Regions from separate parts of the Vagococcus sp. AM17-17 genome, predicted to be linked through region 3. Evidence: predicted binding sites of a transcription regulator. Region 3 holds the regulator's gene; each other region holds the start of a gene.
The links. The regulator NrdR, encoded in region 3, represses ribonucleotide reductase genes. The targets are predictions, from matches to a motif close to ACACNATATATNGTGT.

Region 1: nrdD (anaerobic ribonucleoside-triphosphate reductase) is a predicted target of NrdR. The motif match lies at 1,935-1,950, and genes of this name have one in related genera.
Region 2: nrdH (glutaredoxin-like protein NrdH) is a predicted target of NrdR. The motif match lies at 1,413-1,428, and genes of this name have one in related genera.

The regions. Positions count from the first base shown of each region.
Region 1 is NZ_QRJY01000014.1:19,101-24,040, forward strand. It holds gene rny (ribonuclease Y) at 1-352, shown strand, start outside; partial or broken gene DW196_RS11625 (ISL3 family transposase) at 460-1,203, opposite strand; gene DW196_RS11630 (transposase family protein) at 1,225-1,692, opposite strand; gene nrdD (anaerobic ribonucleoside-triphosphate reductase) at 2,040-4,202, shown strand; gene nrdG (anaerobic ribonucleoside-triphosphate reductase activating protein) at 4,248-4,826, shown strand; gene DW196_RS09920 (hypothetical protein) at 4,931-4,940, shown strand, end outside.
Region 2 is NZ_QRJY01000005.1:69,834-74,773, reverse strand. It holds gene DW196_RS07905 (hypothetical protein) at 1-211, opposite strand, end outside; tRNA gene DW196_RS07900 (tRNA-Lys) at 386-458, opposite strand; gene DW196_RS07895 (hypothetical protein) at 515-1,102, opposite strand; gene nrdH (glutaredoxin-like protein NrdH) at 1,503-1,736, shown strand; gene nrdI (class Ib ribonucleoside-diphosphate reductase assembly flavoprotein NrdI) at 1,739-2,119, shown strand; gene nrdE (class 1b ribonucleoside-diphosphate reductase subunit alpha) at 2,097-4,259, shown strand; gene nrdF (class 1b ribonucleoside-diphosphate reductase subunit beta) at 4,273-4,940, shown strand, end outside.
Region 3 is NZ_QRJY01000001.1:254,044-258,983, reverse strand. It holds gene polA (DNA polymerase I) at 1-124, shown strand, start outside; gene mutM (DNA-formamidopyrimidine glycosylase) at 143-973, shown strand; gene coaE (dephospho-CoA kinase) at 984-1,595, shown strand; gene DW196_RS01280 (MFS transporter) at 1,618-3,234, opposite strand; gene nrdR (transcriptional regulator NrdR) at 3,533-3,997, shown strand; gene DW196_RS01270 (replication initiation and membrane attachment family protein) at 4,025-4,940, shown strand, end outside.

The DNA.
Region 1 (4,940 bases), on a different contig from region 3:
CTCTCACCATGGTGACGTAGAAGCAACGTCAGTTATTTCAGTACTTGTTGCTGCTGCCGATGCATTATCAGCTGCTCGACCAGGAGCTCGTAGTGAATCATTAGAAAATTATATTAAGCGTCTTGAACGTTTAGAAGGTATTGCAAATGACTTCCCCGGAGTTGACACAAGTTTTGCTATTCAAGCCGGTCGTGAGATACGTGTGGCTGTTAAACCAAATGAAGTAACAGATGATGAAGCAGTTATTTTAGTACATGACATTCGTAAACGCATTGAAGATGAACTTGAATATCCAGGGCACATTAAAGTAACTGTTGTTCGTGAAGTACGAGCGGTAGATTATGCTAAATAGTATTGAAAAGACTCAGAGAAATCTGGGTCTTTTTTAGGCTCTTTGTCAACTAGTGTTGGTAAAAGTTCAAACGTTAGAATTTAGGATCTAGAAAGCTTTTTAGTTTTCTAGATCTTTTTTGGTGATTTGAAAGCAGACTTCTTTAAACAAATTGATAGTCGTAGCTTAAAATTATAAAAACTTCTCATGCCATAGGCATTACGCTTTATGACTTTAATATGGTTATTCATACATTCTAAAGGACCATTTGAATAAGATGTTTCAAAGGTGTTTTTTATTTCTTATCGATACTTTTTAAATGTTTTAAAAACAGTAACAAACTCTTTAAATTGTGTCGTTTGATCAATTAATTCTATAAATAAAGAATAATCTTTTGTTTGAATCGCTCTTAAAATTTGTTGATAGGTGTTGTAAGTTTCTGCCAATTTAGAATCACAGGCTAGTAGGCGTTCAAGTAATTCTTTTTCAGAAAGATACGTTTTAAATGAAGGACGCCAATGTTGCTCGATATACTCTAATTTGTCATAACTTTTTTGAAGTATCTTCCAATATTTTTTAATTCGCCTATAGATAATGCCATTATCTTTATATTTTAATTGAGTCATTATTTTAATCCGTATCTTTTGAAATGCTCTGCCGATATGTTGAACGAGATGGAATTTATCTAAAACTACTTTAGCCTTAGGGAAAACCCGTTTAGTCAAATTGATATAAGGTTGATAGGTATCTGAAACAACATATTTTACGTGTTTCCTATTAGCTAAAGAGAAGCCGTTAAAATAATTCTCATTTTTTGGTAATCTTCGATCAGGTAAAATATCAAGTAATTCATTTGTTTCGCCGTCCATCATAATAAAGCTTAATTGAACCAGCTACTTTTTTAACGGATTTAAATTCATCAAAACAAAGGACGGATGGCAGCTCATAACTATATTTCTTGATTGGTTAATATCACTCATGGCGTATTTAGAGGTTAATTGTTTCGCGACAAGACGTTTAAAATTATTAGAAATACAGTTGTTTCTAGAAACGAAAGGAGTATCTAAAACAAAGGTCGTATCACATTTTTTACAAAAGAAACGACGTTTCTTTAATCTAATATAAATGACATATTCCGAAACACTAGGCATTTTAATTAGACTAGTTGTATATCCCCATTTAATAATATTAGAGTGGTTACTTTGACAATGCTGACAGCATTGAGGAAATTCTTCTAAAAAGCCATGGAATATCCGAGAGAACACGCCTTTTATTTTTTCAGTAGATAAACAGTTTTCATTAAAAATAATATTTAGGTCTAGTATATTTAAGTTATCTTTGATAGTCTGTGAATATGACATGTGGTATCCTCCTTGGTTTGTTTTTCGCAATTTCATTCTAACGGATATCACATGTTTTTGTGTACAAAAAAAACTGCCGGTAACTTTTGTTACCAACAGTAGAAATTATAGAGCTCTTTTTTATTGTCTCATGTGTATTATTAGTGAATTAGAAAACAAAATAATTTGTTGACAAGAATAAAAGTTAACACATCAACTTTTCATCTATATATAGTGGTTTTTAATTAAAAAATAAAATTAAAACACTATATATAGTTGAAAAAAGACTCTCGTTGGGATAAGATATAAGTTGAATACATAAAGGGAGTTCGATGATAATGATTGAAGAAACAGAATTAAATGAAAAAATGAGCAATATATCAGAAGGAATTGATATGATAAATGTCATTAAAAGAGATGGTCGTACAGTTGATTTTGATGTTAAAAAAATAACAGAAGCCTTATTAAAAGCTGAGAATAAAGTAAATGGTCCAGTTGATGAATTATCGACAAAAAAAATTGAAGCGCTTGTGCAAAAAATCGTATCAGAAATTAGTGAGCGTTTTTATAAGGACGTCAAAATTTATGAGATACAAAATATTGTTGAGCATATTTTACTGGAAAATAGAGAATATGCTCTTGCACAAGAATACATTAATTATCGAACTAAACGAGATTTTGAACGAGCAGAATCGACAGATATTAATGTTACAATTGGTAAGTTGTTAAATAAAGATCAACGATTAGTAAATGAAAATGCAAATAAAGATAGTGATGTTTTTAATACTCAACGTGATTTGACAGCAGGGATTGTAGGAAAATCAATTGGCCTAAAATTATTGCCTTCTCATGTAGCGAATGCTCATCAAAAAGGTGAAATTCACTACCACGATTTAGATTATCATCCATATTCTCCAATGACGAATTGTTGTTTGATTGATTTTGAAAGGATGTTAAATAATGGTTTCAAAATAGGAAATGCTGAAGTGGAATCACCTAAGTCAATCCAAACAGCTACAGCACAAATTTCTCAAATCATTGCGAATGTCGCATCTAGTCAGTATGGTGGATGCTCGGCAGATAGAATTGACGAGTTTTTAGCGCCTTTTGCGAAAAAAAATTATGAAAAGCATTTAGAAGATGCGAAACAATGGATAGATGACGAGTCTAAGCATGATGAATATGCGAAACAAAAAACCAGCAAAGATATCTACGATTCTATGCAAAGTTTAGAATATGAAATCAATACACTATTTACTTCTAATGGTCAAACGCCTTTTACCTCGTTAGGTTTTGGTCTTGGTACAGATTGGTTTGAGCGAGAAATTCAACGTGCGATTTTCTTGAATCGTATTAAAGGACTTGGAGGGGAACATCGTACAGCGATTTTTCCAAAATTAATATTTACCATTAAAGATGGTGTAAATTTAAAACCGACAGACCCAAACTATGATATCAAAGAATTAGCATTAGAGTGTGCAACAAAAAGAATGTATCCTGATGTATTGAATTACGACAAAATTGTAGAATTGACTGGTAGTTTTAAAGTACCAATGGGTTGCCGATCATTTTTACAAGGTTGGAAAGATGAAACAGGAAAAGAAGTGAACGCTGGAAGAATGAATTTAGGTGTGGTGACACTTAATTTACCACGCATTGCTTTGGAAGCTAGTGGCGATAGAGAGAAGTTTTGGTCTTTATTAGATGAACGTTTAGCTACGGCAAAAGATGCGTTAGTTTTTCGTGTGAAGAGATGCATTGAGGCAACGCCAGCTAATGCACCGATTTTATATATGTATGGGGCGTTTGGTGATAGATTGAATAAAAATGAGTCAGTTGATGAATTATTTAAAAACAAACGTGCAACTGTGTCACTTGGTTATATTGGGTTGTATGAAGTAGCTTCATCATTTTTTGGTGGAGAATGGGAAGATAATCCTGAAGCAAAAGAATTTACTTTAGAGATTTTGAAATATTTAAAACAACATACAGATTCATGGGGTGATGAATATGGTTATCACTTTAGTGTGTATTCGACACCAAGTGAGAGTTTAACAGATCGTTTCTGTCGTTTAGACAAAGAAAAATTTGGTAAAATTGAAAATATTACAGATAAAGAATATTATACGAATAGTTTTCATTATGACGTAAGAAAAAATCCAACTCCTTTTGAAAAATTAGATTTTGAAAAAGATTATCCTAAATATTGTTCTGGAGGGTTTATTCACTATTGTGAGTACCCAGTATTACAACAAAATAGAAAAGCATTAGAAGCTGTTTGGGATTATGCATATGATAAAGTTGGTTACTTAGGGACCAATACCCCAATTGATCACTGTTATGAATGTGGTTTTGAGGGAGATTTTAATCCAACTGAACGTGGTTTTGAATGCCCACAATGCCACAATAATGACCCGAAAACATGTGATGTAGTAAAACGAACATGTGGCTACTTAGGTAATCCACAAGCAAGACCAATGGTTCATGGTCGTCACAAAGAAATATCATCACGAGTAAAACATATGAAATAAAAAAGAGTATCAAACTCTTTTTTATTTTTTTAAAGGAGTATAGAAATGAGAAATCCAAAACCAAAAGAGTGGGAATCTACTAAATATAGTAAAGGGAACATTGCTGATTATAAACCATTTATGTTTGTTGATGGTGAGGGTGTTAGATGTAGTATTTATGTCAGTGGGTGTTTATTTGCTTGTAAAGGCTGTTTTAATCGTGCGATTCAAAATTTTAACTACGGCACTCCTTATACAAAAGAATTGGAAGATAAAATTATTGAGGACTTATCTCATGATTATGTTCAAGGATTGACTTTATTAGGCGGAGAACCTTTTTTAAATACCGAAGTGTGTTTGTCGCTAGTAAAACGTGTTAGAGGTGAATTCGGTTCGTCAAAAGATATTTGGTCTTGGTCTGGTTATACATTTGAAGAGTTATTGCAAGAAACGGATGATAAACTAGAATTACTTCGTTTGATTGACGTTTTGGTAGATGGAAGATTTGAATTAGATAAGAGAGATTTAACCTTACAATTTAGAGGTAGCAGTAATCAAAGAATTATAGACGTCGTACAGTCGTTAGAAAAATCTAATGTAGTTATTTGGGAAAAATGTTTAGATAAGGAAGCTTACTTTCGATAAACTGGATGAATGCGTAATGTATTCATCCTTTTTTTACGGTTTCATCCTTAAAAAGTTAAATTTATTTGTGATAATTAGCCTATTAAAAATTAGGGGTGTTATACATGATAGTAT
Region 2 (4,940 bases), on a different contig from region 3:
TTACCATTGTTTTTAACTCATCATCATCTAAATCATCTACAATAGCTAAAAGATTTTGATTATCCTGTAATTTATCTTTTACTAGTAATCTATACTTCAAACGATTCACAGACTCTGATGTTTTTTCAATTCCTTTTTTTGTTAATTTAGTTATCACGATAACACTAGCGATACCAGTTGCTGCCATGACACATTTTGTTGATTTCTTCATGCTCATCATCCTCCATCTCTTTACAACCTATTATACCATTAAAGACTTCTTTCACGTACTAAAAACCTTTTTCTATTATTTGTATCTCATTTCCTTACTCTCTTAATAAAATAAAAAAACGCTGATAGACCAGCATTTTAACAAATGCATATATCAACGTTTTTCTTCTAAAAATGGGCTGTAGGGGGTTCGAACCCATGACCCACGGATTAAGAGTCCGTTGCTCTACCAACTGAGCTAACAGCCCTAAGAAATGAACAAAATTATTATATCACTAGTTATTTTTTCTCGCAAGAATTTATACTATATTCTACGTGTCTTTATAGGCACAATGCGTTGAGAACGAGCATCTTTTTCTTGAATAGCCTCAGCTAATTTATATAAGAAATCAATATCATCTAAACTACTTGTATCAAGTCCCAACTCCTCACCTAGTGATAATAAATTCTCTTCTGGTGAATGACGCAATAATGAATCTACTTCTACTAATATCATATCGGACAATCCTTTCGTTTTTTTAGCAAGAGATAATCCTTGAGGGTATTGTTCGTGATAGTGTAAAAATTCAAAAAACTTGACTAATACAATGACAGCTTTCTCAAAAAATTTTGGTCCAGCCACAATTTCATGAGGAAAAATATCTAGTAAAATATCTTGTAAAGCTACTTCATCCCACTCACTAAGTGTCTGAAAATGGTAATCAAACATGTACTCACTAATATACAGTATCGTTTGTCGTGATATCATTTGCTCTGAATAGCTTAATTGTCTATACCAAAATGTCTTTTCAAATGTATTTATTTTATTAGTTGATTCCTTCATCGCTTCTTCAAATAAACGATTTGCTTCTTCTAAATGTTCATTTATCATTGCCCCACCATCTCTTCTCATTTTATTCACTCCTCTTTGTAAAAAATGAGGGATAAACATCTTGTTCATTTAATATAACGTATGTATTTTAAAATGTCTACTATTTATAGAAAACGTTTATCCTATCTAATATTATATAGATAACATAATGTGCCCTGATTATGAGTTTCGTCCGACCACACGACAAAATTGCCATTTTTTCGATGTTTTTCCTATTTACTTTTGTTATGTCTATGTCTATACTAGAGACTGTTGTCGTAGATAGATTGTAGATGAACGAAAAAATATACCCGTCCTAAAACACAATAACTAGTGGCTTTCAATAATTTAAACACAATATCTAGTGTTTAATTATTGACTTTTTTTTATTTCAAGCTATACTTGTATTTATATTATGGGAACAAATTAGGAGGAAATACTCATGAATACAATCACACTGTACACAAAAAATAACTGCCCTCAATGTTTAATGACTAAAAAATTCTTAGCACAAAAAAATGTAGAATTTAACGAAATCAACATTGACAATGAACCCCAATATATTGATTCACTAAAAAAACAAGGATTCCAAAGCGTGCCTGTTTTAAAAACAATGGATGACAACGTGACAATCGTTGGGTTTAGACCTGACCAACTTAGAACGTTGGCGGTTTAATCATGAAGCTAGTCTTTTTTTCTTTAACCGGACAGACAAGACGTTTTATTAATAAGCTAGATTTTCCATTTTATGAAATAGACACAACAAATCCTTTTCATGAGATGAATGAAGATTACCTATTGATCGTTCCTACTTATGACAAAGAAGTCACAGAAGTAGTGAACGATTTTATTGAGTATAAAACTAACCAAGAGCACTTACTAGGTGTCGCTGGTGGTGGCAATCTAAACTTTGGAGACTTATTTGTGTTTACTGCAAAAGATATCGCCAAAGATTACAACATTCCTCTCGTCTTTTCTTTTGAGTTTAGTGGAACTGATGAAGATGTAAAAAATTTTAAGAAAGTAGTGAATGAATTTGAGTCTAAAAGACCTAACTGATGTAACGTATTTCGAACTTAACAACGAAATCAACCGCCCCGTAAACGATCAAATTCCCTTATATAAAGATAAAGAAGCCCTAGATGCATTCTTTAAAGAAAATGTAGAACCAAATACCAAACAGTTTTCTTCTATAGAAGAGAAGTTATCTTTTTTAACTGAACACGATTATTTAGAAGAAGACTTTTTAAGCAATTATTCGATTGAATTTATTGAGTCTTTATACGCTTACTTAGAATCACAAAACTTTACATTTAAGTCATTTATGGCTGCCTATAAATTTTATTCTCAATATGCCTTAAAAACAAATGACGGCACACAATATTTAGAGCGTTATGAAGATCGTGTAGCATTTAATGCTTTGTATTTTGCTGATGGCAATGAAGAATTAGCTATGAGTTTAGCAGATGAAATGATTCATCAACGTTACCAACCAGCGACACCCTCATTTTTAAATGCTGGCCGTAAGCGTCGTGGTGAGTTAGTTTCTTGTTTCTTAGTCCAAGTGACTGACGATATGAACAGTATCGGTCGCTCAATCAATAGTGCGCTACAATTATCACGTATTGGTGGTGGTGTTGGTATCACACTATCAAACTTACGTGAAGCAGGGGCTCCAATCAAAGGATTTGAAGGTGCTGCAAGTGGTGTCGTTCCTGTTATGAAATTATTCGAAGATAGCTTTAGTTATAGTAACCAACTTGGCCAACGTCAAGGTGCTGGTGTGGTTTACTTAAACGTTTTCCATCCAGATATTGAAATGTTCTTATCAACAAAAAAAGAAAATGCGGACGAAAAAATTCGTGTTAAAACATTATCACTGGGATTGTTAGTTCCGGATAAATTTTACGAATTAGCTCGCAACAATGAAGACATGTACTTATTCAGTCCATATAGTGTGGAAAAAGAATACGGCGTACCGTTTTCTTACATTGATATCACTGAGGAATATGACAATTTAGTGGCGAATCCTCGCATTAGAAAGCAAAAAATTGACGCTCGTTACTTAGAAAATGAAATTAGTAAATTACAACAAGAATCTGGTTATCCTTATATCATCAACATTGACACTGCCAACCGTGCGAATCCTGTTGATGGCAAAATCATTATGAGTAACTTGTGTTCTGAAATCTTACAGGTCCAAAGACCATCTGTCATTAATGATCGTCAAGAATATGACGTCCTTGGAACAGATATTTCTTGTAACTTAGGCTCTACAAATATCGTTAACTTAATGGATAGTCCAGACTTTGGAAAATCTGTTAAAACAATGACAAGAGCTTTAACTTATATCACAGACGCTTCTGATATCGAAGTGGTTCCATCAATCCAAAACGGTAATCGACTAAATCATACAATTGGTTTAGGCGCCATGGGATTACATACTTACTTTGCTAAAAATCAAATGGAGTATGGTTCAGAGGAATCATTAGAATTTACAGATGTGTATTTCATGTTATTAAACTATTGGACTTTAGTTGAAAGTAACAATATTGCAAAAGAACGTAATGAATCATTCGATAACTTTGAAAACTCAAAATACGCTACTGGCGAGTACTTTGATCTATATATTAATGAAGAAATTAAACCATCTTCTGATAAAGTTAAAGAATTGTTCGATGGTATTTTTATTCCAACAGCAAAAGACTGGGAAGAATTGAAACAATCTATTAAAGAATTTGGTTTATACCATCAAAACCGTTTAGCTGTAGCACCAAATGGCTCAATTTCTTATATTAATGATACAAGTGCCAGCATCCACCCAATCACTCGTTTGATTGAAGAACGTCAAGAAAAGAAAATTGGTAAAATCTATTACCCAGCACCCTTCTTATCAAATGACACTATGCCTTATTACACGTCTGCTTATGATATGGATATGCGTAAAGTCATTGACGTGTATGCGACAGCTCAAAAACACATCGACCAAGGAATGAGCTTGACTCTATTTATGCGCTCAGATATACCTGAAGGCTTGTATGAATGGAAAACTAATACAACAAAACAAACAACGCGTGACTTAAACATTTTACGTCACTATGCTTTCCATAAAGGTGTTAAATCAATTTACTACGTTCGTACGTATACTGATGACGAGGAAGAAATTGGAAGTAATCAATGTGAAAGCTGTGTTATTTAAGGAGGAGCAATAAATGACTGCGTTAGACAATAGTTATTACCAAGCAATTAACTGGAACGCTGTTGAAGACATTATTGATAAGTCAACTTGGGAAAAATTGACTGAACAATTTTGGTTAGATACACGTATTCCATTATCAAATGATTTAGATGACTGGCGTAATTTTAATGACGCTCAAAAAGAAAATATTGGCTTAGTTTTCGGTGGTTTAACACTACTTGATACGATTCAGTCAGAAAGTGCCATTGAAGCCTTAAGAAAAGATATCCGTACGCCCCATGAAGAAGCAGTCTTAAATAATATTCAGTTCATGGAATCGGTTCACGCAAAAAGTTACTCATCCATCTTCAGTACATTAAATACTAAAGCTGAGATTGAAGAAATTTTTGAGTGGACAAATACCAATGCTCAGCTACAAAAAAAGGCTGAGATTATTAATGAAATTTATTTAAATGGCTCTCCTTTACAAAAAAAAGTAGCAAACGTTTATGCTGAAACATTCCTATTCTACTCTGGTTTTTATGCACCTTTATACTACTTAGGAAACAATAAATTAGCAAACGTAGCTGAAATCATTAAATTGATCATTCGTGACGAGTCAGTTCATGGTACTTACATTGGGTATAAATTCCAATTAGGTTTTAATGAACTACGTCAAGATGAACAAGAAAAAATGAAAGA
Region 3 (4,940 bases):
TCCAGAAGGAGAAATTCCAGCTTTACAAAAATTAGTTGAAGACACAATGAACCATGCTGTTGAGTTATCTGTGCCATTAAGAGCAGATAGTAGTTATGGTGACACATGGTATGATGCAAAATAACTTAAAGGGGTAGAACCAATGCCTGAATTACCAGAAGTTGAGACGGTCAGAAAAGGTCTTGTCCAACTTGTTAAAGATAAAGAAATAAACAATGTGATTGTTGACTGGGGAAAAATTGTCGAGTCTCCTGAAGTAGATGATTTTATTCATACACTTGTTGGTCAAAAAATATTAGACGTCGACCGACGAGGAAAATTTCTAATATTTAAACTAAGTCAAAATGATATGATTAGCCATTTGCGAATGGAAGGAAAGTTTGAATATCATAATCAAACAGACGACATTCAAAAACACACGCATGTCCGTTTTCAGTTTACTGATGGGACAGAGTTGCGCTATTTAGATGTCAGAAAATTTGGTCGTTTATCACTTGAGCCAAAAGGTCTTGGTGAAGAGTATAAAGGAATTAAAAAACTTGGACCTGAGCCAGTGGTACCAGATTTTGATTTAGAAGTATTTAGAGAACAACTGAAGAAAAAAAATCGTGCAATTAAGCCTTTATTACTCGATCAAACGCTTGTGACAGGATTAGGAAATATTTATGTAGACGAAGCATTGTATCAGTCATGTATTCACCCAGAACAAGTCGCTTCGAAATTAACCAAAACAGAAGTTGATGCACTACATTCAGCGATTATCGACGTACTTGCTACAGCTGTTGAGGCTGGTGGTACGACGATTCGAACATATAAAAATGCCTTAGGAGATGCTGGGCATTTCCAAGTGTATTTATCGGCATACGGCAAGCAAGGGGAACCTTGTAAGCGATGTGGCCATTCAATCGAAAAAATAAAAGTTGCCCAACGAGGTACGCATTTTTGTCCAGTTTGTCAAGTCACACACGATTAGGAGGATGAGCATGACGTATTTATTAGGCTTAACAGGAGGCATTGCTTCCGGAAAATCAACCGTTACGCAAATGTTTAGATCAAAAAATATTCCAGTTATTGACGCAGATATTATCGCAAGAGAAGTCGTTAAACTAGGAAAACCAGGACTAGAAAAGATTGTGTCACACTTTGGTAAAGATGTGTTGTTAGAAGACGGCACGTTAGATCGAAAAAAATTAGGAACGATTATTTTTAATGATGATGCCAAACGAGCATTACTCAATCATATTTTGTCTGATGAAATTCGTACGCGTATTTTGGAAATGATTGAACTTTGTAAAAAATCTGATCCGTCACTCATCGTTCTTGATATTCCACTTTTATATGAAGGTGGTTATGACGAAATAGTGGATGATGTTATGGTTTGCTATGTACCAAGAGACATTCAGCTAAAACGTTTGATGGCTCGTGATCATCTCAAAGAAAATGATGCGATTAAACGAATTGACAGCCAAATGAGCCTAGAAGAAAAGAAATCACGGGCTGATGTGGTGATTGATAATAGTGGACGAATAGATGAAACACTGAAACAAGTACAAACTTGGTTTGATACAATTATAAAAGAAAAATCACCTGAATAATCTTTTCAGGTGATTTCTTTTTTTATTTTGTTGCGTTGTTTTTTCGTTTATATAAACCGAACGTTAAAACAAAACTAATTAACATAATGATTGATGCAATACCAATTGTTTTGACCACACTATTAGTAAAATTATTGTCTAATTTTTTAACGATATCATTTTGAATATCTTTTGTTAAGTGCCACTCTTCTGGATTAGATTGTTTTAATACTCTAATAGAAGAACCGGCACTACCAATAACACTTGATTCAAGTGATTTTTGGACTTGTGTTGGTAGGCCAACATTATCTAAAGTATGTGGGATATCATGTTGTAATTGTAATCCAAAAATTGTTCCGATAATCGCAATCCCTAAAGCAGAACCAATTTGACGAACAGTTGATTGGATACTTGATCCTTGACCAGATTGAGCAGGTGGCACGTCTTTTAAGACGATAGAGGTTAATTGAGCAGAAGCAAAACCTAACCCAATACCATAAACTACTAACCAGACAATAATCCATGTTAAGCCATTATTTGGATCAACCGTTTTAAAGAATCCAAAAAAGCCAAGTGTTTCTAAGAATAAACCAAGTGACACAACAAATGATGACGATGTTTTCTCAACGATAAATGACGCCATCCCGCCAGCTAAGAATGCACCAAGTCCCATCATTGCTAAAATTGCACCTGATTTAATTGGACTTAATGTTAAGATGTTTTGTAAGAATAAAGGCAATAGGAATAGTAATCCTGATTCACCAATTGCCACAATCCCAGCAATCGTATTTCCCAATGAAAAACTTTTGAATTTGAATAAAGATAAATCAAGTAAATGAGATTTTTTATTTTTAATCAAATGAGCTTCCCAAACTAAGAATAATGCAAAGAAAAGAGCTCCTACAACAAGTAACGTTGGGATAATGGATAAGTTAAAGAGTGTTGGGTGATCGCCTTTTACATGCCACCAACCATAATTACGGCCTTCAATAATACCAAATACTAATAAAATTAAGCCGATAGTTGATAAAATAAATCCAAAAAAGTCAAACCCGCTTGTCATTTTTTCGCCATATGTTTCTGGTAAATATTTTAATGACGCTAAAATAATAAATAACCCAATAGGTAAATTAATCCAGAAAATCCAATGCCATGTCATGTAAGTGGTGAAATAACCACCAAGTAATGGTCCAATCGCTGCCATACCAGAAATCACAGAACCCCATACGGCAAAAGCGACAATCCGATCTTTACCGAAAAAGAGTGAATTAACAGCGGATAATGTGGTTGGAAGAACTGTTGCCCCACCTAAACCTTGAATTGAACGGGCTGCTAACATAAAGGTGATATCTTTAGAGAAACTTGCCATAATAGATCCTACTAAAAAGATGGCAATCCCTATAATCAACATTTTTTTTCGTCCGAAATTATCGGCGATGCGTCCCATTGTAATCAAAAGGGAAGAAAAAATTAAAGAATATAGCGTGATAATCCACTCAGCATCGGTAAAGGATAATTTTAAATCTTTCATAATAACTGGAATAGATACATTGACGATTGTTCCGTCAATAACAACTAATGAAACAGATAAGGCTAAAATCGCTAATGCCCACCATTTGTGTTTCACTGTTTTTGGTTGTGCTGCTGTTGTGTTTGTCACTTAAAACACCTCACTTAAATTTTTATTACGACTGTATCTTACACCTAAAGTGACAATCTGTCACACGATTTGCGAGAAAATCAAACTTTTTTTACAAGTGACTTCAAAATTGCTTTTTTTTGGTGAAAAAATTCATGAATAGTCATAAAATATCCTGAAAAGAGTCGAAAAAGTGTGATGAATATTTGAGTAAGGAATTTCTAGAAAATTGTTTATCTATACCAACAGCAGTATTACATGTTATAATAGTCCTACTATTTAGTCTATCAAGACGTCTTTAAAGAAGAGGTGAAAAGAAATGCAATGTCCAAGATGTCACTATAGTGGATCGCGAGTGGTAGATAGTCGTCCAGCAGATGACAATCGTGCTATTAGACGTAGGAGAGAATGTGAAGATTGTGGCTTTCGTTTTACAACGTTTGAACGCATAGAAGTGTCGCCATTGCTTGTAGTAAAGAAGAATGGTGCAAGAGAAGAGTTTAATCGTGAAAAAATATTAAGAGGCTTAGTCCGATCAGCGGAAAAACGTCCAGTGTCAATGGATCAAATGGAACAAGTTGTTGAGAAAGTTGAAAATAGGATTCGAAGTATCGGAGAAAACGAAGTCTCAACGAATTTAATTGGTGAGTTTGTAATGGAAGAACTAGTTAATCTTGATGAGATAGCTTATATAAGGTTTGCCAGTGTCTACCGTCAGTTTAAAGATATGAGTGTCTTTTTGAAAGAGTTACAAGAAATTATTGATAAAGAGCAAGTAGATTAATAGATAGAGAAAGTGATGTGAGAATAGGTGACTAAAACACAGCCCCATTTAAAGCCTAAAGATACATTTGAGGTACATTACTGTAGCTTGTTAAATGGAGAAGATACACGTGTTTTAAACCTACTGTATCAACCAATTGTTGGTGGTAATGCGTTAGTGTTGTATCATAATTTAATCATTAACAAAGACAGTTTTAAAAAACCAACCAGGCATTTTATTTTACAAGATATGATGAATAACGGGCTTCAAGAATTGTATCAAGCAAGAACTAGACTTGAAGCAATTGGGTTATTAAAAACATATGTCCGAAAAAAAGATGAGGGGTATCATTATATCTACTCTCTTAACAATATATTATCTCCACAAGTTTTTTTATCTGATGAGACACTATGTTTGTTGTTATTAGATAGAGTAGGTGAAGATCGATTTAATTACTTAGTGGAATTATTTAAACCGGAAAAACTTGATTTATCTGAATACACAGATGTAACAAGTAGTTATGTTGAGGTATTTCATATTGCATCAGAACGTTTGGTACAAGCCAACGAACTTTTATCAGACACGACGCAACAAATGAAAGAAGCGCCTGTGGGTAAAAAACCTGAAATAGAGCCAAAAACATTTGATTGGGATTTTTTCTTTGATAGTTTGGCTGGATTAAATATTGATGAATCGTTCTTAGTTAATGAGTTTAAACCAATTATTTTAACGGTTCATGGGTTATATGGCATTAATGAACTTGATATGATTAATCATGTTAAGTATTGTTTGGACTATGTGACTAATCAAGTTGATGTCAAAGAGTTTAAGAGACGTATCTATAAGACGTATCATCAAGCTAAAAAGCCAACTGGACAAAATACGGTACAAGCTCAACCAACGATAAATAGTGACGAACAACTTAGCCGACATAAAAATGATTTAAAACATCAAGGATTCACTC